One region of the Lysinibacillus sp. NPDC095746 genome, then DNA from elsewhere that is predicted to be linked to it. Evidence: riboswitches for the same ligand, from Rfam matches in the RefSeq annotation. Region 1 holds a riboswitch; the other holds the start of a gene.
What was found. Region 1 has a riboswitch for cobalamin ahead of ACIQ7N_RS08030 (hypothetical protein). Riboswitches for the same ligand answer to the same signal wherever they lie in the genome.
Positions count from the first base shown of each region.

Region 1 (15,825 bases):
AAAAATTACAAAGATGACCTTTTTTATTATTTGACGGTATTTAAGGTCTTCCGAGTAAAAATCATATAGCCGGATATAAATCCATTAATTTAAGGCTCGACTACTCGATGAATAATGAGTAAAATAACATCTAAGATGAATAAATTTACATAAGTAGATATATTTACAACTATATTACCTGTTACTAAAATGAAAATAGAGCCGATGTAAGGTATAGCATCAATTATCCATATAAATGATTGTCATCTTTATAGCGTATTTCGCTGGATTCATAGCAGGCTAATTCCAATTATAAAGGATGTGTCTTTATAGCCGAAAGAAATGTTTTCTTGCATATTGATACTCATTTCTGATAATTTTGAAATATAATTAGAAATCTCACTTTGAAATTAAACTGTTTGTGACTTTAGTTTCGTAGTAGTAAAGTAACGAATGATGGAAATTAATACAACAAGTTTGCCATTTTTGCGTTCATAAAGGTAGGGATGAATCATGGAAAAAGAGATTTTGCAACTTTTTAGTAATTTAACAGAGCGTGACCTTGATATTCAATACAAATCATACGAAGAATTAATGAAAATTATGCAGGAACCAGTTGATTGGACATATTCAGTTTGGGAACAACTTGTTCAAGCTCTTACATATAGAAATGGACATGTACGTGCAAGTGCTGCACAATTTTTATGCGCATTGGCGGCAAAAAGTGATCCTGAAGAAAGAGTATTAGAGGACTTCTTAAAGATTTGGGCAGTAACGTATGATGAAAGAACAGAAACTGCGAGGCAAACTTTGCAGGCGATTTGGAGAATAGGTTTAGCAGGGCAGGTACAAAGAGATTTAGTCGTGTCATATTTGGCTAAAAGATTTCAAATATGCTTAGACGAAAAGCACCCGACATCGATACGCTATGATATTATTGTATCTTTTAAAAAGCTATTCGATGAAACGAAAGACCCGAAACTACTAGAGATTGCACAGCGATTAATCGAAGAGGAAGAAGATGGTAAATACAAAAAGAAATATAAGAATGCAATCGGTTAAAAGCTGTAAAATAGCTGTTTTTGCGCAAATACTTTCGTTGAGAGATAGCTTTTATACCATCTATCTATGAAATATAATACCTGCATGAGCATATGAAATGCCCGTGGGGTAATGAAAACACCCGCGTGCATATGGTGATACCTGCATGATCTTTACCCATCGTATTTGTTTTATTCTAATTCCACATCTATTTTTTCCTATTAATCTATGATAAACTGCATAACAAGTGAATAATTCTTGCAGAATAAGGGTGCTGAACTATAGCATAATCGGGAATTCGGTGAAAAACCGAAGCTGTTTCCGCAACTGTAAGTACAGGAATCATAAAGATATACCACTGTCGAATGAGCTGATGGGAAGGTTTTTATGACGTACAACATGATTGAATGTAGTGAACTGTACAAGCCAGGAGACCGACCTTTGTTTGAACGTATGATAACTCTTCGGAAGCTAGGAGAATATGCGGCAAATACATAGGCTATACCGTGTCTATATGACACTATTTATGTTATTTTCGTTGTTTCCTTAGGAATGGGAACAACGTTTTTTTATGTACACTCATCTTTCACCGGAAGAAATCTTAAGAAGGTGTGAATAAAGTAGAATTTTTCACGAAGGAAAGCGGGGACTTAGATTTGAAAAAAGATGCACGTTATTCTTGTTATCCATTTATGCGTGAAAAGGCATCAACGGTAGATTTTGAAATTAGAACAGATAGCCTTACAACACATATTGGTGTCGCTTTAGCGGCGGTAAAAAGGGAAACTGTGGAGGTAGTAGCAGATGATTTACTAGCCATTTTACCAATGGCTTACCATGTAAATGGGTCAGTACGAGGTAAATTGGCGGTAACCGAAGATGATTTGACTTGGCTAAGTGATCGCTATGATTTCTATGTTAGTCATGTTAAGGATGAAATACAAAACTTTGTATTACCTCAAGGGACAGGGGCTGCTACTGCATTACATGTATGCCGTAGTGAGGCGAAAAAATCATACCGTGTTTTGCACAAAGTATCTGAAGAACGGGAAGTACCTGCTATTCTCTTTGATTATTTAGGATTGCTAGCCAATGTGTTTTTTGTAATGGCTGTCTATATGAATCAGCATGCTGGTATTGCTGAAATACCGTTTATTAGTAAGTCATACCCGATGAAAAAGAAAAAAGGAGAATCAATGAAATGAAGAAAATGTTTAAGCTACAATGGCTTTCTGTGTTGATGCTGGCCCTTGTATTAGTTGGCTGCGGCACGAAAGAGGATGCAAAAAAAGAAACGGTTTCTAAGGAAGATCAACAAGTTGAGAAAACTACTAGCTATAAAGTTAAGGATGACCGTGGTGTAGAAGTAGAGTTTAATGCAGTTCCTAAAACTATTGTTTCATTACAACCGAGTAATACAGAAATTTTATTTGCTCTAGGTGTGGGAGATGAAATCGTAGGTGCAACGGAGTTTGATACGTATCCAGAAGAAGCGCAAAAAATTGAGCGTGTTTCTGATTCTGTAAAATTCAACAGTGAGCGTATTTTAGCGTTAAAGCCAGACGTCGTAATTGCCTATACGACTGGTAAAGATGAAGAAAATTTAAATGCATTAAAAGGCCTTGAGGATGCAGGTATTAAAGTGTTTGCCATTCAATCAGCTAAATCATTTGATGATGTTTATGGGGATATCGAACAAGTCGCAACGGTTATGGGCATCAAAGATAAAGGTGACAAGTTAAATGAAGATATTAAAGGTAAAATTGCCGATGTCCAAGCGAAAGTTAAAGATGTGAAAGAACCGAAAAATATCTATTTAGAAATTAGTCCAAAGCCAGACATCTATACAGCTGGTTCTGGTACATTCCAACAAGAGATTTTAAATGCTGCAAATGTTAACAACGTTTTTGCTGACCTTAAAAGCTGGGTAAAGGTATCTGAGGAAGATATTATTGCGAAAAATCCAGATGTTATTTTAACAACAGTAAACTATGTGAAAGACCCAGCGGCAGAAATTCTTTCCCGTGATGGATGGAATTCAATCACTGCTATTCAAAATAAAGCGGTTTATTCTATAGATACTGATATTTCAAATCGTCCAGGTCCGCGTATTGGAGAAGCAGTTGAGTTAATCGCAAAAGCAGTATACCCTGAGTTATTTAAATAGTATTTTGGAGCTGTCCTTTATCAAGGGCAGCTTTTTTGCCGGATAATAGTGAAATACCCGGGTAAAAATCCGTTTCTCTTCGGTGAAGAAGTGATCGTGTGGAGTGGATAACTGATCCGCTTTGAAGCAGAAGTGATCGTGTGGAGTGGATAACTGATCCGCTTTGAAGCAGAAGTGATCGTGTGGAGTGGATAACTGATCCGCTTTGAAGCAGAAGTGATCAGGTAGAGTGGATAACTGATCCGCTTTGAAGAGAAAGTGATCAGGTAGAGTGGATAACTGATCCGCTTTGATGAAGAAGTGATCAGGTAGAGTGGATAACTTGTCCGCTATGATGAAGAAATGATCAGGTAGAGTGGATAAATGCTCTGCTTTGAAGAGAAAGTGATCGTGTGAAGTGGATAACTGATCCGCTTTGAAGAGAAAGTGATCGGGTAGAGTGGATAACTGATCCGCTTTGAAGAGAAAGTGATCGTGTGAAGTGGATAACTGATCCGCTTTGATGAAGAAGTGATCAGGTAGAGTGGATAACTGCTCTGCTTTGATGAAGAAGTGATCAGGTAGGGTGGATAACTGATCCGCTTTGAAGCAGAAGTGATCGGGTAGAGTGGATAACTGCTCTGCTTTGATGAAAAAAATGATCAGGTAAGGTGGATAACTACTCCGCTTTGATGAAAAAGTGATCAGGTAACGGCCTTCTCCTCGCTTCAATAAAGATCGCTAAAATCCCCCCTCCGCGTTCAAAGTAGCGTGTGACATTCCCTAGTGCGAAAATTGGTATTATATCGAATTGTTCTATAATATAGAGATAAGAATGCTTGCTAACAGAGAGAGGTGCAGTGAGTGAAACAGTTTGATATGAAGATTGTTCCGTTTGAAGCAGTTTATAATTTTCGTGATATGGGTGGTTATAAGTCGAGAGATGGGCGTACTGTTAAGAATGGTTTGATTTATCGTTCAGCAGCACTTGGTAAAATGACGAAAGCAGATAAGGAGCTATTTAAAACGCTAGGTGTGAAAACAATTTTTGATTATCGAGACAACCATGAGGCTCAAAATAATCCTAATCCGATATTTCCGTATGCCAAGTATATTCAAATACCGGCAAAGGGAAATCATGCTTTTGAGATGCCTACAAACACTGGTGGAAAAGATTTTTATAAGGTTGTAAGCCCAGAGATGTTCCGAGAATTTTATGCGCAAATGCCTTTTAATAATGACTCGTTTAAAAAGTTAATAGCAACGATTCAGCATCCTGAAAATTTAGGGCTTGTTCATCATTGTGCGGTTGGAAAGGATCGAACAGGTATTGGCAGCGCACTTATTTTACTTGCTTTAGATGTACCTGAGGAAACAATCATGGAGGACTATTTAGATACAAATGTACATCTACGTCCCTTAGTAGAACGAATGGCTCAGACAATTCAGCTGGGTTATAGCGATCAAGAATTGCAGCAATTTTATGCTTTAATGTCGGCCCGTGAGGACTATTTACAAGCGGCATTTGATGCAATGGATAATCGATATGGCTCTAAGACTGCTTTTTTAGAGCAAGAGTTTGGTTTAACAACAAAAAAACGTAAGCAATTGCAGGATCATTACTTAATATGATAAGAAACCCTTTCGCATAAAATTGTGAGAGGGTTTTTACGTATTATACTAGCTTCATAATGTTTCATTATAAAAACTCTTTACACCTTAAAAATTTATGATAAGATACTATATATTTTTATCATGCTGTAACGGGTAGTCATTTAACTGTACCGAAATAACTGCCCGTAAAATTCTTATGAAGCGTATAGGAGAAGTTGAAATTGTCAGACACAGTAAGAGAAAGTGATATAAAAGAGACAAATAAGTTAAGCTTGTTCCATTTAACGTGGCCGATATTTTTAGAAGTATTTTTATTTATGTTAATGGGACTAGCAGATACTTTTATGCTCAGTGCTTTATCAGATAATGCCGTATCAGGGGTTGGTGCAGCTAATCAGTATATTCATATTGCCATTTTAATACTTGAGGTAGTTGGTAATGGTGCTTCCATTGTTGTATCTCAATACTTAGGTTCAAGGCGCTTTTTTGAAGCTGCGAAAATTTCTGCTTTAGCAGTAACGATGAATTTGATCGTTGGACTAATGATGAGTGTCTTATTTTTCTTCTTTTCGAGTCATTTAATGACCATGATGAACTTGCAAGGAGAAGTGCTTAAATATGCCCAAAGCTATTTGGCAATCATAGGAAGCTTTATTTTTTTACAGGCAATTATAAATGCGTTAGCAGCGATTATCCGTGTTCATGGATGGACAAAGCAAACGATGTATGTATCGCTAGGTATGAATGTGCTACACGTTGTATTAAACTACGGTTTAATCTTTGGTAACCTAGGATTACCGGAGTTAGGTGTAAAAGGAGCGGCTATTTCTTCGGTTGTAAGTAGGGGATTAGCGGTTCTTGTGTTTTTCTGGCTGTTGTATCAAGTGATGGAAGTAAGAGTAAAGCTAGCGTATTATTTCGAGTATTCAAAGGAATATGTTCGAAAAATATTAAATATAGGCTTACCGTCAGCATTTGAGCAGGTGCTTTATCAGTTTTGTCAAATTGTCTTCCTTTATTATGCAACGTATTTAGGCTCAGAGACACTTGCTGCAAGACAATATGCTATGAATATTTCGATGTTTACGTATTTATTTGCGATTGCAATCGGGACGGGCACAGCTATAATTATTGGGCGAAATGTCGGTGCTGGTAAAAAAGATCAAGCTTATCATCAGCTTTGGTTAAGTGTACGAGCAGCTTTTGCCTTTACGATAACTATGGTTGTAGTTGTGACGATATTCCGTAAGCAACTTATGCACGTTTTCACTGATAATCCAGAGGTAATAGCCATCGGGGCATCTGTACTAGCATTAAGCATTCTGCTTGAAACAGGGCGTACAATGAATATTGTTGTTATTAACTCGTTGCGTGCCTCAGGGGATGCAAGATTTCCGGTGAAAATCGGTTTCTTATCAATGGTATGTATGAGCCTTCCGCTCGGGTACTTGTTCGTATTCGTTTTACATTGGGGTTTAGTAGGTATTTGGCTAGCGATTTCGGCAGATGAATGGATGCGAGCCATTATTGTATACTTTAGATGGAGAAGTCGTAAGTGGGAGCGTTTTGCACTTGTTTCACCTACAGAACAAAAGGAGACGAATTAATGGGAGCACTTTCTAAAAGAGCTGCAGGGGCAGCCTTAATGGATAAAAATATGACACTTTTTGCTTGTCCAATTTGTCAGGAGTCAATGAGTGTATTTGAGCAGGGAAGATTAGTATGTTCCTCAAATCATTCTTTTGATATTGCCAAGCAGGGCTACGTCAATATGCTGACACATGGTGCTATTTCTAAGTACAGTAAAGACCTCTTTGAATCTCGAAAAGCGGTTATTGATAGTGGCATCTATGATTTAGTAGAAGATAAAATCGGAGAGCTAATTGCTAATGCAGAAACCGTGCTTGATACAGGGTGTGGTGAGGGTTCGCATTTAGCCCGTATTATGGAAGATAAAAAAGATAACAGTATTGGCATAGGTATTGATATAGCGAAAGAAGGCATACTTGCTGCATCCCGACATTATCCAGAGCAAATTTGGTGTGTTGGTGATTTAGCGAAAAGTCCATTTGCCAAATCAAGTTTCGATGCCATATTAAATATTTTATCGCCTGCTAATTACGAAGAGTTTAAACGTTTATTAACTCAGAATGGTTGTGTTGTTAAGGTTGTACCTCAAAGCGGGTATCTACATGAGCTTCGATCACAATTATATGCGGATTCTACAAAAGAGTCGTATTCGAATGAACAAATCGTTGCTCGCTTTAAAGAAAGCTTTGCCGATGTTAGTATAGAACGTATTACTTATACAGTACCGCTGGCTACAGAGCTTGTACCAGCACTGCTTGAAATGACACCAATGGGCTGGCATAAAAAAGAGGATACTAATATTCAGTTAAATGAAATTACGATTGATGTTGATGTATTAGTGGGAAGAGTCTAGTTATTTTATATGCAATTGCGATATACTGGTCTTTTCGATTACAATGGGAATAACTATTGAATAAGGTAGGAATGAAACAGTGTATAAATTTATAGCAAATGTTGTCAAAGTGATATTAAAATTAACGGGCTCAAAGGCGCGTGTATATGAGGAGCAAAACTTACCGAAGGAAGGTGGGTTTATTATTGCATGTACGCACACAGGCTATGTTGATATTTTAAACCTTGGAGTTTCAATGGCTCCTCGAGAAATTCACTTTATGGCTAAAAAGCAATTGTTTGATATAAAAGGCCTTGGCTGGCTTATAGAGCGTTTAAATGCCTTTCCGGTTGACCGTGACAATCCAGGACCAAGTGTTATTAAAATCCCTTCACAGTTATTGAAAGAGGGTAAAATCGTAGGTATTTTCCCATCAGGTACTCGAAATGCTGAGGGTTCGGATTTAAAGCAAGGTGCGATTACAATTGCACAGCTATCTAAAGCTCAAATTGTACCAGCCGCTTACATTGGTGCTCGTAATGCTGGAGATGTTTTTAAGCGTGGAAAAGGTTATCTAATTTATGGAGAGCCGTTTTATGTAACTGGAAAAGGTAAAGAGGGACGCGAGGAATTTACTCATCGTCTTGAACATGAATTAGTAGCGTTAACTAAAGAATTAGAGAAGCGAGTTGCGGCAGAAAAGAGATAAAGTGAAACCTATTTAGAAGGCACTCAGAATCATTGATTTTGAGTGCTTTATCTTCATTTAGCAAATGTTTTCTGCGCGAAAGCGAAGCGACAGCAGCAAATGTTTTCTGCGCGAAAGCGAAGCGACAGCAGCAAATGTTTTCTGCGCGAAAGCGAAGCGACAGTTACGCGAGTGCGAAATTGATTGAGGAGGATATAAAAATGATTCGAGTACTTTTTGTATGTTTGGGGAATATATGCCGATCACCAATGGCTGAAGCGATCATGCGTGATTTAGTAGGAAAAGAGCATTTAAGTCATAAAGTCGAAGTAGATTCGGCTGCAACAAGCTCTTGGCATATTGGTGAACCTCCTCACAGAGGAACACAAGAAAAGCTAAAAGAGTATGGCATCTCAACGAAAGGGATGCAGGGCCGACAATTACAAAAGGCTGATTTTGAAAATTTTGATTACATTATTGGCATGGATGAAAGCAATATACGTAACATCCGAACGATGCTTGGTAATCCTGATTCGCCAAAGATTTTCCGCTTTTTAGATTTAACTGACCATCAAAAAGACGTACCGGATCCATACTATACAGGAGATTTTCAAGAAACCTATGATTTAGCCTTAGAAGGCTGTCATGCTCTTTTAGAAAAAATCAAAGTAGAAAACCAATTATAAAGTGGCTCTAAGTGAAACAATTTTTTACAATTAATACTTAATAAAGTCACCTTAAACATTGGGATATCTAGCTTTGCAAGCGTCTTTTGTGTTATTATTTGCAGAGTAAAGATACATTAAGTATTGAATCACCATTTACAGATGTGCTAGTGTGCATCTATTATTTTGATAAACTTATAATTTGAAAGAGAGTGGAAACAATGGGTCGTAAGTGGAACAATATTAAAGAAAAGAAAGCGTCTAAAGACCAAAGCACAAGCCGTATCAATGCAAAATTTGGACGTGAAATTTATGTAGCAGCTAAATCAGGTGAGCCAGATCCTGAATCAAACCGTGCCCTTAAAGTTGTTCTTGAACGAGCAAAAACATACAGTGTTCCTAAACATATTATAGAAAAAGCAATTGATAAAGCGAAGGGTGGCGGCGATGAAAACTTCGACGAATTACGTTATGAAGGTTTCGGACCAGCTGGTACTATGTTAATCGTTGATGCTTTAACGAATAATGTTAACCGTACTGCCTCAGATGTACGTGCTGCATTTGGTAAAAATAATGGGAATATGGGTGTCAGTGGATCTGTTGCCTACATGTTTGATTCAACAGCAGTAGTCGGTTTAGAAGGTAAATCAGCAGATGAAGTTCTTGAAATTTTAATGGAAGCAGATATTGATGCTCGTGACATTATAGAAGAAGATGAGGCTGTCATTATTTATGCAGAGCCAGATCAGTTCTTTGCTACACAAGAAGCTTTAAAAGCAGCTGGTGTTCAAGAGTTTACAGTAGCAGAGCTTTCAATGCTTCCACAAACAGAAGTAGCATTAACTGGTGACGACATTGCGAAATTTGAAAAATTAATTGATGCATTAGAAGATTTAGAGGATGTCCAAAACGTTTACCATAATGCTGATTTAGGTGAATAATATAAACAATAAAACCAGTAGCAAATTAAAGCTACTGGTTTTCAACTTCTTTCAGGGGTTGTCCAAAGTCGCTGCTTTTCGCGCAAAAAATATCTGATGACCTAAGTACAAAGTTTCAGACGTAATTTGGCAGAGGCATAATTGATTTAGGGAGGAAAACGGTGCAAGCTTTATTAGCGATTGCTATATTTTTAGTAACTTTATTTTTTGTAATAGTGCAGCCACGAAAAATATCGATCGGCTGGTCTGCTTGTATTGGTGCTGCCATTGCATTGGCGCTCGGGGTTGTTACTTGGCAAGATGTTGTTGAGGTAACAGGGATCGTTTGGAATGCAACGTTATCGTTTATAGGGATTATTTTTATTTCACTTATTTTAGACGAAATAGGATTTTTTGAATGGGCTGCCCTCCATATGGCACGCATCGCAAAGGGGAATGGTATCCGCTTATTCATTTATCTTTCCTGTCTAGGTGCTATTGTTTCAGCATTATTTGCAAATGATGGTGCAGCTCTAATACTAACACCAATCGTTTTAGCGATGATCCGTAAGTTAAATTTAACCGATAAAATGGTCTTTCCATTTATTATTGCAAGTGGCTTTATATCAGATACAACATCATTACCGTTAGTCATTAGTAATTTAACAAATATTGTGTCTGCAGATTATTTCGGTATTGGTTTTATAGAATATTTCTTACATATGCTGATACCGAACTTAGTTTCTTTACTGGCAAGCATTGCTGTACTTTATATAGTCTTTCGTCGTTCGATTCCAAAAGATTATTCACTTGAGGCAGTTGATAATCCGAAGCTGGCAATTCGTGATACGAAATTATTTTTATTATCATGGTATGTAATAGCGATATTATTAGTTGGTTTCTTGACGAGTGAGTTTTTCGAAATTCCTGTGTCATTTATTTTATGTGGTGTAGCAGCTAACTTTTTCTTGCTTGCGCGACGTAGTCATATTGTAGATACAAAGAGAGTTGTGAAAGGGGCACCGTGGAATATTGTGTTCTTTTCTATCGGTATGTACGTGGTTGTTTACGGCTTGAAAAATGTAGGAATGACAGGTTTATTAGCAAGTTTATTAGAGCACGCGATACAGCAAGGGTTGATGGTATCGACAATAACGATGGGCTTTGTAGCAGCGATTTTATCAGCTATTATGAATAACCTACCAACTGTCATGATCGATGCATTAGCTATTGCTGAAACTAGTGCAACTGGCGTTATTAAAGAGGGGCTTATTTATGCAAACGTCATTGGAACTAATTTAGGTCCTAAAATGACACCGATTGGCTCACTCGCAACATTGTTATGGCTCCATATATTGGCGCAAAAAGGAATAAAAATCGGCTGGGTTCAGTATTTAAAGATAGGTATTATTTTAACAATCCCAACTCTTTCAGCTACTTTAATAGCTTTAGTGGCTTGGATAATCGTCCTATCATAGGATAAAATCAAAAAACTATTTTTCTATAAGGCATATCGCTGTAGAAAGATAGTTTTTTCTATGTTCCCAGCTCATCGGTTGGCCTCAGGAAAGTGCCATCTGGGTAAAAGGGCGAATAATCCATACATAAATTACGTTTTACCCATTGTGAAAAAATTCAAATCATAACATAATATAGATTAATAGTCATGGTGACAAAGAGGAAAAGGGGGGCTAAAGCATGAAGATTTCACGTTCGATACAGGGGAAACTAATTATCATTTCATTAGCACTATTAATTATCCCTAGCCTAGTTATAGGTTTAGCTAGCTATAATAAAGCCAAAAAAGGTATGGATGATATTGGTGAACAAGTTATTAAAAATAGTGTTGAATCTTCTTTGCAATTAATTGAGCTTGCGAATGAAAGTGTTAAGAGGGGCGACATTCCTTTAGAAGTTGCACAGGAGCAAGTGCGTGAGGCGATTCTAGGACTAAAGGATAGTGAAGGGAAAAGGCCAAGTAACTATCCTGGAGACTTAGGGGAGTATGGTTATATATATGCTTTAGATGAAAAAGGGACATTTCTAGCCCATCCGACACGAGAAGGGGAAAACCTATGGGACGGTAAAGATAGTAATGGCCATTACTTTATTCAGGAAGTAACCGAAAAAGCACTTGCTGGTGGAGGATTTACACAATATGAATTTGAGCTACCGGGTCAAGATGTATTAGCTGATAAAATAATTTATTCTGCAAAGGATCCTAATTGGGGCTGGATCATTGCATCGGGTACATATATGCAAGACTTTAATAAAGAGGCTAATTCATTATTACTCGTTATTGGTATTACATTATTAGGTGCCATCATTATAGGTACTGCTGTTGTCATATTGGTTTCAAGACATTTAGCTTTACCGGTGCGAAAATTATCTAAACGTGTACGTGAGGTAGCTAAGGGGAATTTAACTGTAGAAATTGAAAACCTACAACGTTCAGATGAGATTGGTCAATTAAATGAAGGATTTAATGAAATGGTTGATCAACTGAAAACATTAATTACAGATGTAGAAGAAGCTATTGTAGAAATTCAATCGACATCGTCAAATTTAACATCTGTAGCAGAGGAAACAAACGCTTATGGAGATGAAATAGTAAAAGCGATAAATGAGGTCTCGGACGGCGCGGTAAAGCAGGCTTCAGATGCTGAGGATACGAATAGAACTGCCATTGATTTTGCTCAGCAGATTGAAGTATTGCATGACAAAAATGAAGTAATGCTTGAGGCATCTCAACATATGAAGCGATCAAATCAAGAGGGGCTCTTGAATTTAAATAATTTAAAAGAGAAGTCACACGAGTCTTCGGAATTGATCAATAATGTTTATGCTGTATTTAATAGCTTAATTGTGAAAGTAAGAGAAATTGAAGGCATTGTCGGCACCATTACCGAGATTTCTGATCAGACGAACCTACTTGCATTGAATGCATCAATAGAGGCGGCTAGAGCTGGTGAGCATGGCAAGGGCTTTGCGGTAGTTGCTGAGGAGGTACGTAAGCTAGCGGACCAAACATCTGTAGCAACTGAGCTAGTGCGTACAACTTTAAAGGGAATCGAAAGTGAAACTAATTTAGTGAACAATGAGATGAAGAAAACAAATGTCATTGTTCATCAGCAAAATGATTCGGTTGCCATCACAGAATCGTCCTTTAAGGAAATTCAATTGGCCGTAGAGAAAATTATTTCTGTCATTGGAGAAATGACTGCGGGAGTAGAATATTTGAATGGCTCAAAGGATAACATGATGCAATCTATCGAAAGTATTGCAATGATTAGTGAGAAAAATGCTGCTGCATCTGAAGAAGTAACAGCATCTGTTGATGAACAACAGCGTGCCATTCAGCTTGTTAGTGAATCTTCCAGTGACTTAACAGATGAAATAACGGCGTTACAGGAATCTATTAAGCGCTTTATATTAAGATAATTAAAAAGGATGTTTGTACAGTAATTCTAGTACAAGCATCCTTTTTCTTTGTTTAAACGTTAGTAAAAGGTAAGGGAGGGGATAAATGTGAAAAAATGGGTAATTAGATTAGGGGTTGTACTGCTTGCTATTTGTATAGCTGTTTATATTTGGCTCGGCGAGGAGATGAAACAAGGTTTCCGGCCGGCTGCAAACGGAACAGCTACATACATGATTGTCCTGGGAGCGAAAGTAAAAACGGGTGGAATCCCATCGCTTTCGTTGAAAAATAGATTAGAAGAGGCTGTAAAGTATTTAAACAAATACCCTCATGTAAAAGTAATTGTTTCAGGTGGGCAAGGGGCAGATGAAGATAGGACAGAGGCTTCTGTAATGTTTAAATATTTACAGGACAAGGGTATAGAAACTAACAGAATATTAATAGAAGACCAATCTACTTCAACCTATGAGAATTTACTATTTTCTAAAGAACTGTTGCCTAAAGGGACTAAGAAAATCACGATTCTCTCTAATGATTTTCATTTAAAGCGTGCAAAGTATTTAGCTGAGTCTTTAGGTTTTGAAGTAGATGTTGTTGCGGCAAAAACGCCAAAATCAGTGGAAATAAAGTTAAATTTGCGTGAAAGGGCAGCATTATTAAAAACCTATATAATTGGCTATTAATTTGTTTCTTAATAGGATAGATTTGGCATATAATAGAAATATCACGGGGTAAATGACAGAAAGAGGGGACTTCTATGAAAACGTTTAAAGACTATGAATACAGCCGTCCAAATATCGAGGCTATGAAAGAGCAACAGTTATCCTTAATTGATGAATTTAAGAATGCTCAAACGATGGACGAGCAAAGTGAAATAATTGAGAAATTAAATGGATTGAGCAATGACTACGCTACAATGGCAAACCTAGTGTACATTCGTGCTTCGATTGATACAAATGATGAATTTTATCATGCAGAACGCGATTATTTTGATGAGGTTGGACCAGAGTTGGAAGAGGTAACAACAGAATATTATAAAGCGCTAATCGTTTCACCATTCCGTGAGCAGTTAGAAGAAAAATGGGGTCAGCAATTATTTGATTTAGCAACATATCAAATTAAAGGCTTTTCACCAGCAGTCATTGATCTAATGCAAAAGGAGAACAAACTCGTTTCAGAATACAATAAACTTGTTGCCTCTGCGCAAATTGACTTTAATGGTGAAACATTAACGCTTGCTCAGCTTGGACCATATGCAGAGTCTACAGATCGTGCAGTGCGTAAGGCGGCAACGGATGCACGCTTTGGCTTTTTTGCGGATCATGAAGAGGAATTCAATCGACTTTATGATGACCTTGTTAAGGTGCGCCATGAAATCGCTGTTAAATTAGGCTATAAAAACTATGTCGAGCTAGGTTATATTCGAATGAATCGCATTGATTACAATGCAGATATGGTAAAAAAATTCCGTGATCAAGTTCGTGATTTAATCGTACCTATTGCCACAAAATTATATGAACGTCAGGCAAAGCGTATTGGTATTTCTGATTTTAAGTTCTATGATGAAGCATTCAACTTTGTATCAGGCAATGCTACACCAAAGGGCGATCCTGAATGGATTGTAGCGAACGGTAAAAAAATGTATGAAGAGCTATCACCAGAGACTGGTGAATTTTTCAACTTTATGATTGAGCATGAATTAATGGACTTAGTGGCGAAGAAAGGCAAAGAGAGTGGCGGTTATTGTACATTTATCGAAAACTATCACTCACCATTTATCTTCTCGAACTTTAATGGTACTTCAGGCGATATCGATGTGTTAACACATGAAGCTGGACATGCTTTCCAAGTCTATTCAAGTCGTAACATCGGAATTCCGGAATATTTATGGCCAACATATGAATCTTGTGAAATTCATTCAATGAGTATGGAATTTTTCACATGGCCATGGATGGAGCTATTCTTTAAGGAAGACACAGAAAAATATAAGTTCACACACTTAAGTAGTGGCTTATTATTCCTTCCTTACGGTGTTGCAGTTGATGAGTTCCAGCATGTGATTTATGAAAATCCGAATATGACACCGGCTGAACGTAAAGCTGCGTGGAAAAAAATTGAGGAAACCTATTTACCACATCGTGACTATGATCATAACAGCTATCTAGAAGCAGGCGGTATATGGCAACGTCAAGGACATATTTATGCAAGTCCGTTCTATTACATTGATTACACGTTAGCGCAAATTTGTGCATTCCAATTCTGGAAACGTTCACGTGATGAGTTTGAAGCTGCTTGGAAGGACTATGTTCATTTATGTGGTTTAGGTGGCTCTATGTCCTTTACGAAGCTTGTGAAAGAAGCAGGCTTAATTTCACCATTTGAGGACGGCTGTGTTGAATCGGTTATTGGTGATATTGAAGACTACTTAAATTCAGTAGAAGATATAAAATTATAAACTGTTACTCTATAGAGCATTAGTGAAAATTTGCGACACTCCTGTTGAAGGCAAGCTATGCAAGCCACCTCAGATGCTTTAGCATTTGGGGGGCTCGCAAAATTGCCTGTTGGAGGGTTGCGAATTTTTTAGTTTCAAAAACTCTTTTGTTTTGACAATAAATAATAGAATACTTGCGAAATGGTTAATATATAAGTAGTATTTTCAGTAACTGTGATAAAAGGAAGTGAAGAAAGTGACGAGGAAAGTTTGGTTTCAAGTAGGGGTAGGGATTTTACTTGCGCTACTAGTCATTAAATATTTTATAGAGATTCAATGGATTTTTTCGCCGCTAGTAATTATTTTAAAGGCTATTTTTATACCTTTGTTACTTGGCGGTGTTTTGTATTATGTTACGGAGCCGATTCAAAGATTTTTAGAGAAGCGTAAATTTCCAAGATGGGCAAGTATATTAACGATAGTCATTGGACTAAT
Region 1 is NZ_JBIWGL010000008.1:52,799-68,623, forward strand. Features, by position in the region: gene ACIQ7N_RS08025 (hypothetical protein) at 493-1,041, shown strand; cobalamin riboswitch at 1,272-1,477, shown strand; gene ACIQ7N_RS08030 (hypothetical protein) at 1,677-2,225, shown strand; gene ACIQ7N_RS08035 (ABC transporter substrate-binding protein) at 2,222-3,187, shown strand; gene ACIQ7N_RS08040 (hypothetical protein) at 3,176-3,898, opposite strand; gene ACIQ7N_RS08045 (tyrosine-protein phosphatase) at 4,031-4,798, shown strand; gene ACIQ7N_RS08050 (MATE family efflux transporter) at 5,002-6,387, shown strand; gene ACIQ7N_RS08055 (putative RNA methyltransferase) at 6,387-7,223, shown strand; gene ACIQ7N_RS08060 (lysophospholipid acyltransferase family protein) at 7,303-7,911, shown strand; gene ACIQ7N_RS08065 (low molecular weight protein-tyrosine-phosphatase) at 8,112-8,576, shown strand; gene ACIQ7N_RS08070 (YebC/PmpR family DNA-binding transcriptional regulator) at 8,777-9,496, shown strand; gene ACIQ7N_RS08075 (arsenic transporter) at 9,658-10,953, shown strand; gene ACIQ7N_RS08080 (methyl-accepting chemotaxis protein) at 11,174-12,916, shown strand; gene ACIQ7N_RS08085 (YdcF family protein) at 13,004-13,579, shown strand; gene ACIQ7N_RS08090 (M3 family oligoendopeptidase) at 13,654-15,351, shown strand; gene ACIQ7N_RS08095 (AI-2E family transporter) at 15,587-15,825, shown strand, end outside.

Region 2 (15,825 bases), on a different contig from region 1:
GTGAGGTGCTCAAAGTAGAAGAACCTCATACATTATCTTATACTTGGGCAAGTGCCGGAGAAACAACTACTGTGACATGGACGTTGACGGAAGGTTCAGATGGCACTACACATTTACATCTTGATCAAAGCGGATTCAGTGAAGCAACAAAAGCTCGTCAAGGAGCAATCGAAGGAGCAAAATACGCTTGGATTAACAATGGTAATCAGCTCGAAAAAGTGTTAGCAGAACTGTAAACTATTTCTCCATTATGATACTTGCTTTTCTAAATCAAAAGCAGGTATCAAATAAGAAATGAATAAAATAAACTGTTCTTCAACAATCGGACGCTTTCGGAACATAGAAAGCGTCATTTTTTTAACTTCTTTCAGCCTTTGCTGAAAGAAGTTAAAGCCTCCGGCGGATGTCACGGAATCGGAAAGGAGTACTTTGTGCTTGCACAAAGCCGATTCCGGACGCAATTATGCCGAGGCATAATTGATTGGATGTCATAAACATAACAAATGCAGTTGAAGTTGTGCTAACATGACAATACTAAATGGAATGGAGAGAATATCCGATGAAAATAAATCAATTAATTGCTAACAATATAAACCGCTTAGATGTCAACTTGTCGGAAGATCAATCTTTAGGAATTGCTGGATTATCGGGCTCTGGTAAAACTACATTTTGCCAAACAATTGGTGAAGAATCTAAGAAGCGTCTAGTTTCTTTATTGCCAAAGGCAGAATATCAGTATTTGTTTCCTACTATTATGGAAACAAATTTCAGTGCCATCAAGATGGAAGAAATGCCTTTAGTCCTTTTTCTCGGGAAATCATCCATTTCTACTAATCCACGTTCGACAGTTGGTACTCATACAGGTGTTTTTAAAGAGATACGTGAAAAACTGGCAGATAAGTTTGATCTTTCTCCAGAGGTTTTTTCCTTTAATAATGCACTGGGGTGGTGTCCTGCTTGTAAAGGGCGTGGTACGACTAAAAATGTCGAATGTAAAAAGTGTAAGGGTAAGCGCTATAATCCGGAAGTTGAGCAATATAAGTTTGAATTATGGAATCAACCACATAGTATTTCCGATATAAACAATTTAAGTATAGAAGCGATTTATTCCCTATCAGCGGAATTGGCGATTAGCGAGGAAAGACAACGTATTCTTACAAATATTATCCAAATGAATATTGGCTATTTAACGTTAAATCGGGTCATGGGTACCTTGTCTGGAGGGGAATTAACTCGACTGTACTTGGCAGAATTTATGGCAGCTAGTGAAAATACGGTCATTATTATTGATGAAATTTCTGTTGGTCTTGATCATCAAACGCTGTTGAAAATTTTAGAGCAAATTAAACAATTGGGCTATAAAAACCAAATTTGGCTTATTGATCATTCTGATACAGTGCTAGATACAGCGGATGAGCAGCTGTTCTTTGGACCTGGCAGTGGGAAATACGGCGGTAAAATTGTCGAAGTTTCACCACGTCCAGAACCAGTCTATTGGGAACGAAATCAGGCAATGCCTACTGACTATTATCAATTTCATGATCTTTACTGTCGTAATATTGAAATGGCTAACATTCAGATTCCAAAAAATAGACTCGTAACCTTTACAGGTGAATCTGGCTGTGGGAAATCAACCCTCGTCAATGAGTGTATCTCTAAGGACTTCCTAAAACGATATCCAAAAGATAAATTAGTCATGGTAGGACAAGACCGTAACCAATCAATTACAAGCCGATCAACGGTTGCAACGTTCCTTGATATTAAAAAGAAAATGACGAAATACAGTGATGACATTGATGATATTTTCCAACGTTCCATTGAGGACATTATTGAGGAGCTTCCACATGAAGACATTGCTCATAAACGCTTAAGTTTATTAATTAAGCTGGGTCTCGGTTATTTAACATTAGAAAGAAAAACACAATCTTTATCGACAGGGGAATTTCAATGTGTTCATTTAGTGTCTGAGCTATTTTCGAACGCAAGAAACCCCCATACGCTATTTATTTTTGACGAGCCTTCAAAAGGTTTATCACAAAATATTTTAAACCAATTTATTGGTAGTGTTAGGGACATTCTCAAAGACGAATCTGTTTCTATCATGATGATTGAACATAATGCTTATATGATTGAGAGCTCTGATTTTATCGTTGATTTTGGAAAAAGACAGCAGGAGCCTGTTCGACACCTTGATGTTGTCGACCATGATAATTATTTTAGTCAACTTAACCGTACAGATAGTGATGCTTCATTGCATATCTCTTCAACACTTGCTACAAAAAGTGGCATCCATTACTTAGAAGACCATCATATTAGCTATTTTAAAAATGCCGAAAACATTTATAAAGGCGGTATTTTAAAAAGTTTGTCATCAATGGCCCGTTTAATTTATGGTGAGTATGAATCAGCAACAATCGCACCAGTCGTCGCCATTGATCTAGAAAGACACTTATATAGTCAGTATAGTTTTTTATATGAAATCGGTGGATTAATTAACCATATCGTGGCTGCCCATCCGACGAATAAAGATACGAGAAGCTTCGATTTCTTTAGTCAAGAAAACCATTGTCCTAGCTGTTCTGGACGCCTGCAAATTGAAAAATTTGATTTTGATATCGTCATACAAGACAAAACAGTGCCGTTCTGGGATGGCTTATTACATCCAGACGTGATGGAAGTATTAAAATATTATCAATATCCGAAATTACAATTCCTCTTTGATGAGATCAAGAATGAACTGGGTCAAGATATTAGTAAAAGCTACAATGAAATGACAGAGGAAGAAAGACATACGTTCCTCTATGGTTATTGGGAAAAATCATTTTATGATAAAGCTAGTAAGTCGTCAAAAAAATGGGAAGGTTTTAATTTTATCCTTGGGCGTTATATCGTTATTTCGAAATCAATCATTAAAGAACAAATGAAAGAATCAAAAGAAATGATTGCCTGTCCAATTTGTCGAGGAGCGGTGCTAAACCATAAGAAAAAACTAACGTTTGGAGACACTGATATTCGCGAGATAATACATCAACCTATTGAACAGGTCATAAAAACTGTTGGGAACTTACCAGAGCTTGAAAAACTAAAAGCAATTGTAGGCGGCGATATGACTCTTACGGAAGATGTCTCCTTACTTCCTAGAGAAACACAAGTATCGTTAAAAATGCTGGAATTAGAGCTAGTAAGCTTTGCTGGTTATGAAATTGTTCTAAATAATGTTTTACCGTTTTGGGACAAAATTAAAGACAATATCGATGCAATCAGCAGCAAAAATTTAATAACAATTTGTGATTTTGCCAACATTGACGAAACGAGAGAAACTATCATAGATAAGTATTTCACTAATGGAAAATACAAAAAACTAACGTACGTCTATGAAGCATTTGGCTACAAAAAAATTGTGACACAAATGAATAAAATTAAAGCAAGTCATAAATGTCCATTCTGTAATGGGAAGAAAGTCATATCAGAAGATAATCTCCATGATGGCGTCTATAAATTATCCGTACCATGTGTTAGTTGCTCTGCAAGTGGTATCAATAATGAAGGTCGAAAAGAAATTATCGATGGTGTAGACGTACAAACATGGTTAACGGGCAAAGTAAGTGACGTTGTGGAAGAAAGCTTACGAACAGAGGCGGTTGCACATATTCCAATTTTTAACCGTATTCGCGAGTTGAATAAACGAGATATGATGGCCATTTACCAATGCCTAGAGCAAAACAATTAGATTTTCGAAAGTTACTTCATATAGACTCATTTGCAATAATAAAATTGCAAATGAGTTTTTATGATATTCTGAAGATGAGCTTCTAAAAAGTCATTAGCAATTAAAGGGGAAAGATATGGATGGCAGAATTAATGGATTGGAAAAATAATACTCGAGGGCAGAAATTCATCGCTTCTTTTAGTGGAGGAAAGGATAGTGTCTTAGCCTTATATAAAGCAATGAAGGATGGAGAAGCGCTTGGATTAATCGTCATGTTGGAGGAAGAAGGTGAACGATCAAGATCACATGGAATGCCTCCGGAACTTATACATGCACAAGCGAAATCGATAGGTTTACCTGTTTATACTGCAGCAGCAAGCTGGACAGAATACGAAATGGTATTTATGCGCCTTTTAGAAAAAGCTAAAAATCAAGGGGCTGAAGTGTTAGTAACAGGAGACTTAGATATGCCTGAACATGGTTGTTGGCATGACAAGGTTACGAAGAATGCTGGCTTAAAACTAGGCATGCCTTTATGGGAGATGGGTCATCGTGAAGCCGTTGAAGAGTTCATAAACCTAGGATTTGTTACAATCATTGTAACTGTTAATTTATCTTTAGGTATGCGCGAGGAAGATTTAGGGCGGACGTTAACCTATGAATACATAAAGGAGCTTGAAGCTCGGGGTATTGACCCTTGCGGAGAAGGTGGAGAGTTCCATACTACAGTATTAGATGGGCCAATTTTCAAACAACCTATTCCTGTTCGTAAATGTGCGAGGATTAGAAATGGAGAATATGCTTTTTTGCCTTTAGAACTAGATGAATAACTAAATGTTATAAATAAGTGAACAAGAGTATAGTTGTAAATAGCGTAATAAATATAAATATTGCGGTGAATAACATGGGGCATATCTTTCTATTTGAGATGGGGTTTCTCAAAGAATGATTTTAGTTATTGGTACAAGAAAGGTAAGTGTTTTTTTCTAACTCCAAAGCGACACTCAGTGCCTCTCCAAATGCGACTAAATTATATACTTTTCTTTAAAAAATATAAAAAGGGTCACCGGAGGATAATGACCCTTTTTAAATATTCGAAGGGAAAGGATAACTTTATATTATCCTAAAAATCATGGGATAGATGGCGGTATTGGGTATTAATAGAATCCGATGAAGCTAGTGCCGACAATAATCAATAGAATGAATAGTACAACGATTAGCGCAAATGCTGAACCAGTACCATAACCACTACCGCTACCGCAATATTCAGACATAGTTATTACCTCCTTTCTACAATCTATAATATGAATAGTTGTTAAAAGGAACTGCGATATTTATCTACTCCTTGAATATAAATTTTAAAAAAACTTCTCATATTGTAGTTCTGTCAATTTTATCTTGCAGAAATACAATATAAATATCTTTTGCTTCAAAATTTTCCACATTTTCAATTAAACGCAAAGTACTTCGACAATTACAGCAAATTGAAGTGATAACGTCTGTCTTGCGTATTAACACGCGCATACCTAATTTCAAATTTTCCGTTCTTCTTTATACTTTAACTATGCCAAAAAGGGCAACTTAACGTTAATTTAGTTATATTTTTGATTATATTAGTAAATTAACAATAGTTAAACAATTGCGCGAATAATACTCACTAATGTTCCATGATGTGATAAGATGGGAATGTACGTTTGATTATTGCTGAAAAGTTAAAATTTAAGGGGGAGAAATGATTGGGCCAAACCAAGTATAGGCAAGTATGGAACTTAGATAGTCTGTTCCAAGGTGGAAGTAAATCATCACAATTACATGAACATATAAGATATTTAGAACAAGAAATTTCTGAATTTGAAGAAAAAGCAAATTCCTTTAATGTTCCTCAAAAAATAAACGAATCAATTAATATTGCAGTTTTAGTTGAATACATAGGAGATATTCGAACGAATATATCTCAAGCAAATTCTTTTATAACTTGCCTTCTTGCGCAAAGTCCAAAAGATCAGGAGGCTATTATTCTGCAAGGGATCATTACGACAATAAATACTCGTTTTGAATCGGCATTGAAAAAAGTGAAAAATACTCTGGTAAAAATTGATTACCATTTGTGGCAGGGTCTACTAAATACTCATGTTTTAGCAAACTTTAAATTTATACTGAATGAATGGCGTAAAGATGGTGAGACAACCCTTTCAGATAGAGAACAAAATTTAGTTTCAGACCTCATGGTAGATGGCTATCATGCTTGGGGGCAATTTTATAATTCTTTTATAAATAATTTTACGATTAAAGTTCAAATAAATGGAGAACAAAAAAATTTATCCGTCGGTCAAGCTATCAACTTACGTTCACATCCTAATGAAGACGTTCGTAAAGAATCCCATAATGCTTTAGAAGATACGTGGAAAGACAATGCGGAACTATTTGCGAAAATATTAAATCATATTGCAGGCTTTCGATTACAAGTTTACAAGAAGTGTGGCTTTGATAATGTAATACAAGATTCTTTAATTAAAAATCGTATGAAGGAGGAGACACTTCATGCGATGTGGTCTGTCGTTAATAAATTTAAAAAACCCTTCACTGACTACTTAAATCAAAAAGCAAAAATAAATGGCTATAAAAAGATGCAATCATTTAACTTTTGGGCACCTATGACAACAAAAAAACAAAAATTTGAATACGAAGATGCTGTTAATTTTATTTTGGAGCATTTTAGTGCATTCGGAACAGAATTAGAAAATTTCTCTAAAAAGGCATTTAGTGAAGGCTGGATAGAAGCTGAAGATCGTGCAAATAAGTCTGCTGTAGCATTTTGTTCAGGCTTTCCACTTTCGAAAGAATCAAGAATTTTCATGACATTTGGCGGTACAATCACAGATGTATTAACACTTGCTCATGAATTAGGACATGCCTTCCATAACGATGCAATGAAATCTATTAATGGCGTGAATAAACAATATCCAATGTGCATTGCTGAAACTGCTTCAACGTTTTCAGAGATGATTATATTAGATGCGGCAATGCAAAAAGCTACATCTACTAATGAAAAATTATTTTTGCTTGATGAGAAATTAAAGCGTAGTGTCATGAATTTCATGAATATTCATTCTCGATTTTTATTTGAAAAGAAATTTTATGAAGAACGTAAAGAAGGCATTGTTTCATCATCACGCTTAAACGAAATGATGCAGGAAGCAATAGATGAAGGCTATGATAGTTCTCTCGATAATCCTTCACTGCATTCATGGATATGGACACCACATTATTATATGACACAATCTCCTTTTTATAATTTTCCTTATTCATTTGGATATTTGTTTGCATTGAGCTTATTTGCAAAGGCAAAAGAAAAAGGTAAAGAATTTGAAAGCTGTTATTTAGATTTGCTTCGTGATTCAGGAAGTATGTGCACAGAGGATTTAGTGATGAAACATTTAGGTGAAGATATCACTTCGGAAGATTTTTGGAAAAAAGGAATAGAATTATGCATGAATGATGTGGATGAATTTATCAAATTAAGTAATGAGTGTATAAACTAACCATTCGTAAATGGAGTTTCCGGCTGGACTTACTAAATATGGTGAAAACATTAACCAAGCATCTCGTAGGCATATGAACAGCAGATAGCGGATAATTTCGAAAGCAGAAGATGTACATTCAATCATTATTTAAAAGGTGGACCATTCATATTTTATTAATGTGTTTACCGTTTGGGATTTCGCTATTCCGACAAAATGAAAGCCAATTTCCTGTACGCTAAGAAGTTGGCTTTGTTGGTGCAATTTAAATAAAAAAGATTGCTTTTGCTTGTCTATATTTCACTAAAGCCCGCGTTAGCTAACAAGTAGGAATGAAATTAATTAGGCTTAATGTATTCTCCTGTGGAAGCATTAAAGCCCATTTCTTTCATTTTTGTTTGGTCACTATTCCAACCTATTATTAATAGAATAGTAACATTTCTCTCTATATCTTTTCTAAGCATAAAATTATACCCTTTAGCCCAGTTTTCACCTGGATAAATACCGCCGATTTTTAGAGCTTTTTGAAGCAATTCAGGTGAATCATATTGAATATCTTTCATTTGTATAAACTCTTTTTTAGGGTAAGGAGAAGTACCATCCCTCGTTACATCATTTGTATAATCTATTTTTCCGTCATGAATGGTTACTAAAAAAACCTTATTCGTTTCTGGCACTCCAAACAAAATATTCCAATGCTTTCTTTTGCCGTTACTTCCAATTGATTTCCTACGCTTATCTAAATCAATATTTATTGCATCTATTAATTGAGCATTTTTATTCCATTTTAATGCTGGTGGATTTGCTAATTCAATCGCTTGTTTTATTGATAATTCTTGCTGCTCATCGACTTCAAATGTATCTTTAGTAAATTGTAGAGAACTAGCAGATACTAGCTCAACAGCATCCACTGGAACGAATAAAAGTAAAACAACAAAAACAATTCTTTTCATGTTCTCAAGCCCTTTTTAAGTGTATTGTTTCCAAACCTTATTCAAATATTCTACGTCGTTAGTAAAAAAACATTTGTCGAACAATTATTTCAATGACAAAAAGGGATATATTGGATTTTGTAGAATACTAGTAACCAACCTAAAATTTTTAATCAGGAGTGAGGGAATTGGAAGTTACGCAGCAAAATTCGTTATTCAGTAGGATTGGCTATCTCTATTTACCAGCTAATAATATCGATGAAACAATTGAATGGTACCAGAATAAGCTAGAATTTAAGCTTAAAACACCAAAGTTTCAGGATGATATTGGTTATGTAGCAGTATTAACACCGCCCGAAGGCTATGTTGTATTAGTCCTTGTAGAAACAAAGGATCATACAACAGCAAATTTTTTACGCGATGGTCGCCTGTATCAAACTTTTACGTTGAATTGTCCAGATCTAGAATTTACACATACCTCATTAAAGAATAATGGCGTAGAAGTTAGTGAAATTATTTGGCGTGGAGAAAATGCTAAATACTTTGTTGTTACCGACCCATCAGGTAATCATATTGAGGCTGCTTGGTCTATATGGGATTAAGTGATAAAAGTTGGTGCTTAGTACAAGAAGAATGATTAAACTTTTTCTGTAATCAAGTTTTTTTCGATAAGGTTGTTGCTAGCTAAAGGAGCAGATTAGTGAAAAAAGAATATATAAAAATAGTCAATTGTAAAAAATGCAGATGAGGTGAGGTAATGGTGTAATTGTTGTTTGATCACCAAAATGGCTTTGAAAATTGATATAGAGTGGTGATAAAGTGGACAATGCAAATGAAAATAAGCGAATTCTTTATGCGGTTTTCGAGAATGAAATTCAATTGCCTATCTTAGATATTACTCATCCCCTTTTCAACGCAAGTATTGATGAACAGGCGTATCATTTGAGCTGTCTTAAGTCAGCCAGGAGCATTGAATCATTAAAAAAGATGCCTGGCTTTATCCGCAACATCTTTGTGAAAATGTCGAATGTTGACAATTCCTATCTTAGCGGCATGCGTACTTTGCTGTACAAACTTGGCCCCGGCTTAAGCAAAGGGATAAAATTAGGTTTCCGGGATAAGTGGGCGGTGAAGCAAACTTCTTTTATGGGACTCCGAATCAGGCTGAGGGATCTTTGTCGGCGCCAGTCGGAAATTTTGCTACCCCAGCTTAAGCAATTCCCTGAACGGAACCTTTGTTTCTTCAATATCGCTGGAGGGGCCGCTACCGACAGTATCAACACCCTAATTCTCATTCAAGAATCGGACCCAGAATTACTTAAGGAACGTAAGATTGAAATCAATATTTTAGATATCGATACTTATGGCCCCAATTTTGCCAAGCGATGCATCGATGCTTTGAAGCAGCCAGGGGAACGCTTTCATGACCTGGACATTGCCCTCAATATTATTTATTATGACTGGAGTCAACCAGAGGCATTATTAAAGATGAGTTTAGAACGTTCCGACTGGATTCAACTCTGTTCATCGGAGGGTGGTCTATTTGAGTACGGTTCGGATGCAGCCATCATTGAAAATCTAAACCATTTCTATACTAACTCCCCGGCGGACGCTCGGGTCACGGGTTCATTAATTTTCGACCGGGCGCATGTAAATCCGGGATACCTGGGTTTTACAGAGTTTATTGGCGTGCAAATCCAATATCTTGGGCTAGAGGGATTGCAGCGGATTTTAACCCAAACCTCGTGGGTTTTGGAAAAATCCCATGAAATTGATACGGTCTATACGTTGTTTTCATTAAAGAAAGCTGACATATGAAGTAAAACAGGCCAAGGTTAAGCTACCTGGCCTTTGTGTGTTAGCCATTACTAGTAGGTTTTTATTATATTCAGAAAATAAAATTGACGCGAACATTAGAGCATGATATGTTTAATACTAATTTCATAGCAACCATTACAAGTTTGAGTGAAATAAGCTTTCATTCAATTAAAAGGAAAATGGGTGTAAATCCCATGCTGTCCCGCAGCTGTAAATGAGGAGTTTTGTTTCGATAACCACTGAGAAATTACTTGGGAAGGTGAAGCAAAATTATGATTCATGAGCCAGAATGCCTGCTTGTAAAGAGATTCATTGATGATCTACGAAAGATAGGGAGATGGATAGAGGCTTACTTATAGTAAGTTATTCTGTCCTTATTCTTTTGGAATAAGGTTTTTTTATGCCTTCTTTCAATCTTTAGATTCATTTAGTGCACCACAAACAAAGAAGGAGACATAAAATGAGATTGACAAAGTATTTACTACCTTTCACGCTTATTTTGATGTTCAGTTTACTCACTGGCTGTACAAGCAATGAAAAGGGAGAGACAGCATCGAAAAAACAGACAGACGAAAAAATGATAACGATTGGGTGGCCATTAGATGTAGGTCCATTAAATCCCCATACATATTTACCAAATCAAATGACAGCACAAGCAATGGTCTATGAATCATTGGTTGAATATAATGATGATGGAACGATTACGCCGAAACTAGCAGAAAGTTGGGACATCTCTAAGGATAAAACCTCTTATGTTTTCCATTTAAGAAAAGATGTTAAGTATTCTGACGGAACGTCTTTTAATGCAGACAATGTGATTCGTAACTTTCATGCAGTTTTAGCAAATCGTGATATGCATTCTTGGATGGGCATGGTTAATCATATTAAAGAGGTTGTGAAAGTGGATGACTTTACAATTCGTTTGCAATTGGATGAACCCTATTACCCTGTCTTAAACGAACTTGCCTTCGTAAGACCTTTCCGTTTTTTAGGTGATAATGGATTCCCTAAAGGTGATGCGACACAAGATTCAATCCAAACACCAATTGGGACAGGCCCATGGGTATTAACAGAATACAAAAAGGATGAATACGCTTTATTTAGTCGCAATGAAAACTACTGGGGAGAAAAACCTCTTGTAGAACAAATAAAAGTAAAAATTATCCCTGATTCAGAATCTATTTCGTTGGCCTTTGAAAATGAAGAATTAGATTTAATATATGGTCGTGGCATCATTAGTTTAGATAACTATACGTTTTTAAAAGATAGTGGGAAATATAAAACTGCTACGTCTGAACCTTTATCCACACGTGCGCTACTGTTGAATACACAGTCAGGTCCGTTAGCAGAATTAAAGGTACGTCAAGCGATTCAATATGTAATCAATAAGGAACAAATGGTTGACAGTATTACACATGGTACTGAAAAAGTGGCCAATACACTATTTTGGGATGCTGTGCCTTATGCCAATATTAATTTAGCGCCAATTTTATATAATCCGAAAAAAGCGCAACAATTGCTAGATGAAGCGGGATGGACGCTACAGAAGGGTGAAAAAATTCGCTCTAAAAACGGACAGCCACTAACATTAGATTTAATCTACATTGCAACAGATGCGATTCAAAAGCCAATGGCGGAACTCATGCAAGGTGAACTAGCAAAAATAGGGGTACAATTGAATTTAGAAGGCGCAGATGTGATGGTAGGTCTGCAAAAATTAATGGATAATCAGGTTGATATTAATTTCTGGCGTACAAATGGACCACCAACAGATCCACATAGCTTTGCTAATGAATCAGCTACACCAAACGCTAATGGTGTCTATGAAGCGAAATTAGGCTTACCAACTGCCAAAGAAATCGATACTAAAATTCATCAATTATTAGTAGGTACAGATGAAAAAGAGCGCGTGCAACTTTATACGGATATTTTAACAATGTTCCATGACCAAGCACTATTCTATCCTATATCTTACGAAACAAATAGCATGATTTATCAGCCATATATGAAGGATTTTGCGCCACGTGCCTCTGAATATGATCTTCCATATGCACAAATGGATAAAGAAAAATAAGTATAGAAGAGAGAGTATGTCGATCAAAGACAGCTCTCTCTTTATCATAGGATTGATTAGGAAGTGACAGCATGTATGAATCGACATGGATGTTTTGTTTAAAAAGAATTTTGACATTGCCGTTTGTATTATTTGGCGTATCCATCCTGACCTTTGTATTTATTCGTTTCGTTCCAGTAGAACCTGCGGAGGTCATTCTTAGATTGGCAAGAGTTGCGCCAACAGCAGAAGCCATTCAAGCATTGCGTGAAGAACTTGGAACAGACAAACCTTTTCTTATTCAATATTTACTATGGATAAAAGGCGTTTTGCATTTAGATTTTGGTACATCTTTTGTTAGTAAATTACCAGTAGCACATGAACTTTTCGCTAAATTACCAGCAACCATTGAATTAGCTGTTGCTGCATTTGTGTTAATTTTAGGATTAAGTATGCCATTAGGGATCATAAGTGCCTTGTATAAGCATTCCATCATCGATAAAATCATTAGACTATTGACGATCATGAGTGTTTCGATTCCAACATTTTGGTTAGGTTTTTTACTACTATATGTATTTAGTTTGAAATTAGGGATTTTCCCGACAAATGGAAAGGGCACACTAGCTCATCTAGCTTTACCCGCACTCGCACTAGCTTTACCAACAATTGGACTATTCGTTCAGTTTATCCGTACAACCATCATTGAAGAATTACAACAGCATTATGTTCAATATGCACAGCTAAGAGGATTAAAAAACTCTGTGATCCTCGTACGTCATGTTTTGAGAAATGCTATTATACCGCTATCTACTGTGTTAGGTATGACGCTTGGTAATTTACTAGGTGGTGCAGTAATTGTAGAACAGGTTTTTAGTTGGCCGGGACTCGGGAGGTATTTAATAGAATCCATTATTAACAGAGATTACCCAGTTGTACAATGCTATGTATTGATTATTGCTGTCATCTATGTGCTTGCAAATTTATGCACAGATGTATTGCATCGTCTATTGGATCCTCATCTGATGATGAAGGACAGGAGAGATTGAAGTGAGTCTATTACATAAAGAACGTGCAAATGTTAAAAGATTATTTAGTCTAACGATACTGCTGGTCATTGGCTTGTTGGGACTGTTTGCGCCAATTTTAATGCCCCATGACCCTTTAGCGGTCGATATATCAAAGAAATTTTTAGGTCCAACATGGGACTATCCATTAGGTACAGATCATCTAGGAAGATGTGTTTTCTCACGATTGCTTTTAGGTGTTCGCTATTCTTTAGGATCTGCGCTCGTTATTCAACTAGTAGCCATTCTTTTAGCAATCTTACTAGGTGCTTTTGTTGCGCTAAAAAGAGGGATGATAGATTATGTATTTATTCGAATATGTGATATTTTATTAGCTTTTCCTACACTTGTCCTTGCATTTGGACTTTTAGGTTTATTAGGTCCTAGCTTAAAAAATGTGTTAATCGCACTTGTTTTTACACAATTTATTTATTATTCAAGACTGATAAGAAGTTTGTTTATTGGGATGAATGAAAAAGATTTTATTCAAGCAGCAAAAATCAGTGGCACTTCAGGAATCAAATTAATCATACGCCATTATATCCCCAATTTACTGCCACCTATCGTAACAATTGTCGTATTAGATATAGGAAAGGTTATTTTAGAAATCGCAGGTTTTTCTTTTATTGGACTTGGCGTGCAGGCCCCCATCCCTGAATGGGGAATGATGGTGAGTGAAGGAAAACAATATATCCGTCAACATCCTGAGTTAATGCTTTATCCTGGACTTGCCATCGTCTTTGTTGTGCTATTATTGAATTATTTGGCAAGTAGTTTCAAGAATCTTGACCAATAAAGGGGGATTTATGGAGAAAGTTTTAGAAGTGCAAGACTTAACGGTAAAAATCGGTGAGAAAAATATCGTAAGCTCTATTAATATGACAGCCTATAAAGGGCGTGTCTTAGGGATTATAGGGGAAAGTGGTAGTGGAAAGACGATGCTTTGCCACGCCATCATGCAATCATTACCGGCTTCGGCGCAAATTACGCAAGGCCAAATTATCTACCAACAAGAAAATTTATTGAATGTATCAGCCACTAAATTGCGAACGTATCGTGGAAGGCATCTGTCGATGATTATGCAAAATCCGTCTATCGCTTTTGATCGTATTCAAACAATCGAAAGCCATTTTCGCGAATCATTAAAAGCTCACTTTGTAATGACTAAAAAAGAAATGAGACAGATTGCCCTTGATGCTATGGATAAAGTCAATTTACCTAATCCAGAACAGCTTTTGCACTATTATCCTTTCCAATTAAGTGGCGGAATGTTACAACGAATGATGATTGCTTTGTCATTGGCGATACAAGCTTCTGTCTATATTGCAGATGAGCCAACGACAGCCCTTGACACAGTCAATCAAAAACAAGTATTAACATTATTTCATCGTATTCGTTCGGAAACGGAAGCTGCTATTATTCTTGTAACGCACGATATTGGTGTTATTGCTGAGCTAGCTGACGATGTAGCCGTGATGTATCAAGGAGAAATAATTGAGCACACGAATGTCTATGATTTTTTTGATGCACCTCAGCATCCCTATACTAAAAAACTTTTACAATCGAGAATTATGTTTTAGAGGTGAACAATATGACGCTGCTAGAAGTGAACAATATAGAGATGCAGTATGGTCACAAACCATTCATGTTCAAACGAGGACGGAAAGCCCCTGTATTACAAGAGGTGACATTTTCGCTTCAAGAGGGTGAATGTTTAGGAATCGTCGGTCAAAGTGGTTCAGGCAAAAGTACATTAGGCCGCATTATTTTAGGAATTGAACGACCAACAAAAGGGGAGGTTCTATTTCAAGGTATTAATGTTTACGAAGCAACGAGTAAGCACAAAAAAATAATTCGTAGAGATTTACAGGCGGTCTTTCAAAATAGCTATCATTCATTTAATCCGAAGCAGACGATTTTTGAGATAATAGAAGAACCTCTCCTTAATTTCGAACGCTTCAGTAAAACAGATAGACAACATAAAGTAAAGGAATTACTAGACTGCGTGGAGTTAGAATGTTCAATTGCTCAAAACTATCCTTCACAACTTAGTGGCGGGCAACAGCAACGTGTCAACATCGCAAGAGCTCTTGCTTTAAATCCAAAATTGATTGTCTTAGATGAAGCCATTAGTAGTCTTGATATGATCTTGCAGAAGCATATTATACAATTACTTCAAACACTTCAAAAAGACAGGCAACTTGCTTATATTTTCATCTCTCATGACTTACAAGCAACACGTTTTATGTCAGACCGAATCCTCGTGATGCAGCACGGTCAGCTAGTTGAGGAGATTGGGAAAGATGGAGCATACAAGCATCCCGCATCTCTAGAACTTTACAATGCTATTTTGCCATCGCATCCCCGAGAACGAACTATTAAAAATACGTAAACTATTACGCTAGCAACTATTCGCATACTTGTCGCCATTTTTGGGTCAAGTGATGCCTTATTGTTTTATGAAAATCTTAGCCATCATCGCATTTATCTAAATGCAGCAAATTTTTTAAGTCAGTACAATTGTACTGGCTTTTTTTATACGCTAGCGCTTGGAAGTGTGGGGGAGTGTGAAATGATAGTGCCTGCAAATAAAAGAATGCAAAAAGGCATCTCATCCATAGATGAAACACCTTTACTTGAAGTTATTGAGCTAATCGTTGGAGGAAGGTATCTAATTGTACGAGTGTGACATTGTCTTCCACGCCGAACATATTATTCCCTTTACCAA
Region 2 is NZ_JBIWGL010000026.1:47,757-63,581, forward strand. Features, by position in the region: gene ACIQ7N_RS17965 (SRPBCC family protein) at 1-236, shown strand, start outside; gene ACIQ7N_RS17970 (ATP-binding cassette domain-containing protein) at 560-3,730, shown strand; gene ACIQ7N_RS17975 (Dph6-related ATP pyrophosphatase) at 3,850-4,539, shown strand; gene ACIQ7N_RS17980 (YjcZ family sporulation protein) at 4,867-4,983, opposite strand; gene ACIQ7N_RS17985 (M3 family oligoendopeptidase) at 5,446-7,251, shown strand; gene ACIQ7N_RS17990 (hypothetical protein) at 7,569-8,183, opposite strand; gene ACIQ7N_RS17995 (VOC family protein) at 8,351-8,764, shown strand; gene ACIQ7N_RS18000 (hypothetical protein) at 8,982-9,980, shown strand; cobalamin riboswitch at 10,103-10,295, shown strand; gene nikA (nickel ABC transporter substrate-binding protein) at 10,441-12,054, shown strand; gene nikB (nickel ABC transporter permease) at 12,126-13,079, shown strand; gene ACIQ7N_RS18015 (ABC transporter permease subunit) at 13,081-13,893, shown strand; gene ACIQ7N_RS18020 (ABC transporter ATP-binding protein) at 13,904-14,677, shown strand; gene ACIQ7N_RS18025 (ABC transporter ATP-binding protein) at 14,689-15,489, shown strand; gene ACIQ7N_RS18030 (C40 family peptidase) at 15,740-15,825, opposite strand, start outside.
Region 2: it holds a riboswitch for cobalamin, as region 1 does, so the genes downstream of both, nikA (nickel ABC transporter substrate-binding protein) here and ACIQ7N_RS08030 (hypothetical protein) in region 1, are expected to answer to the same signal.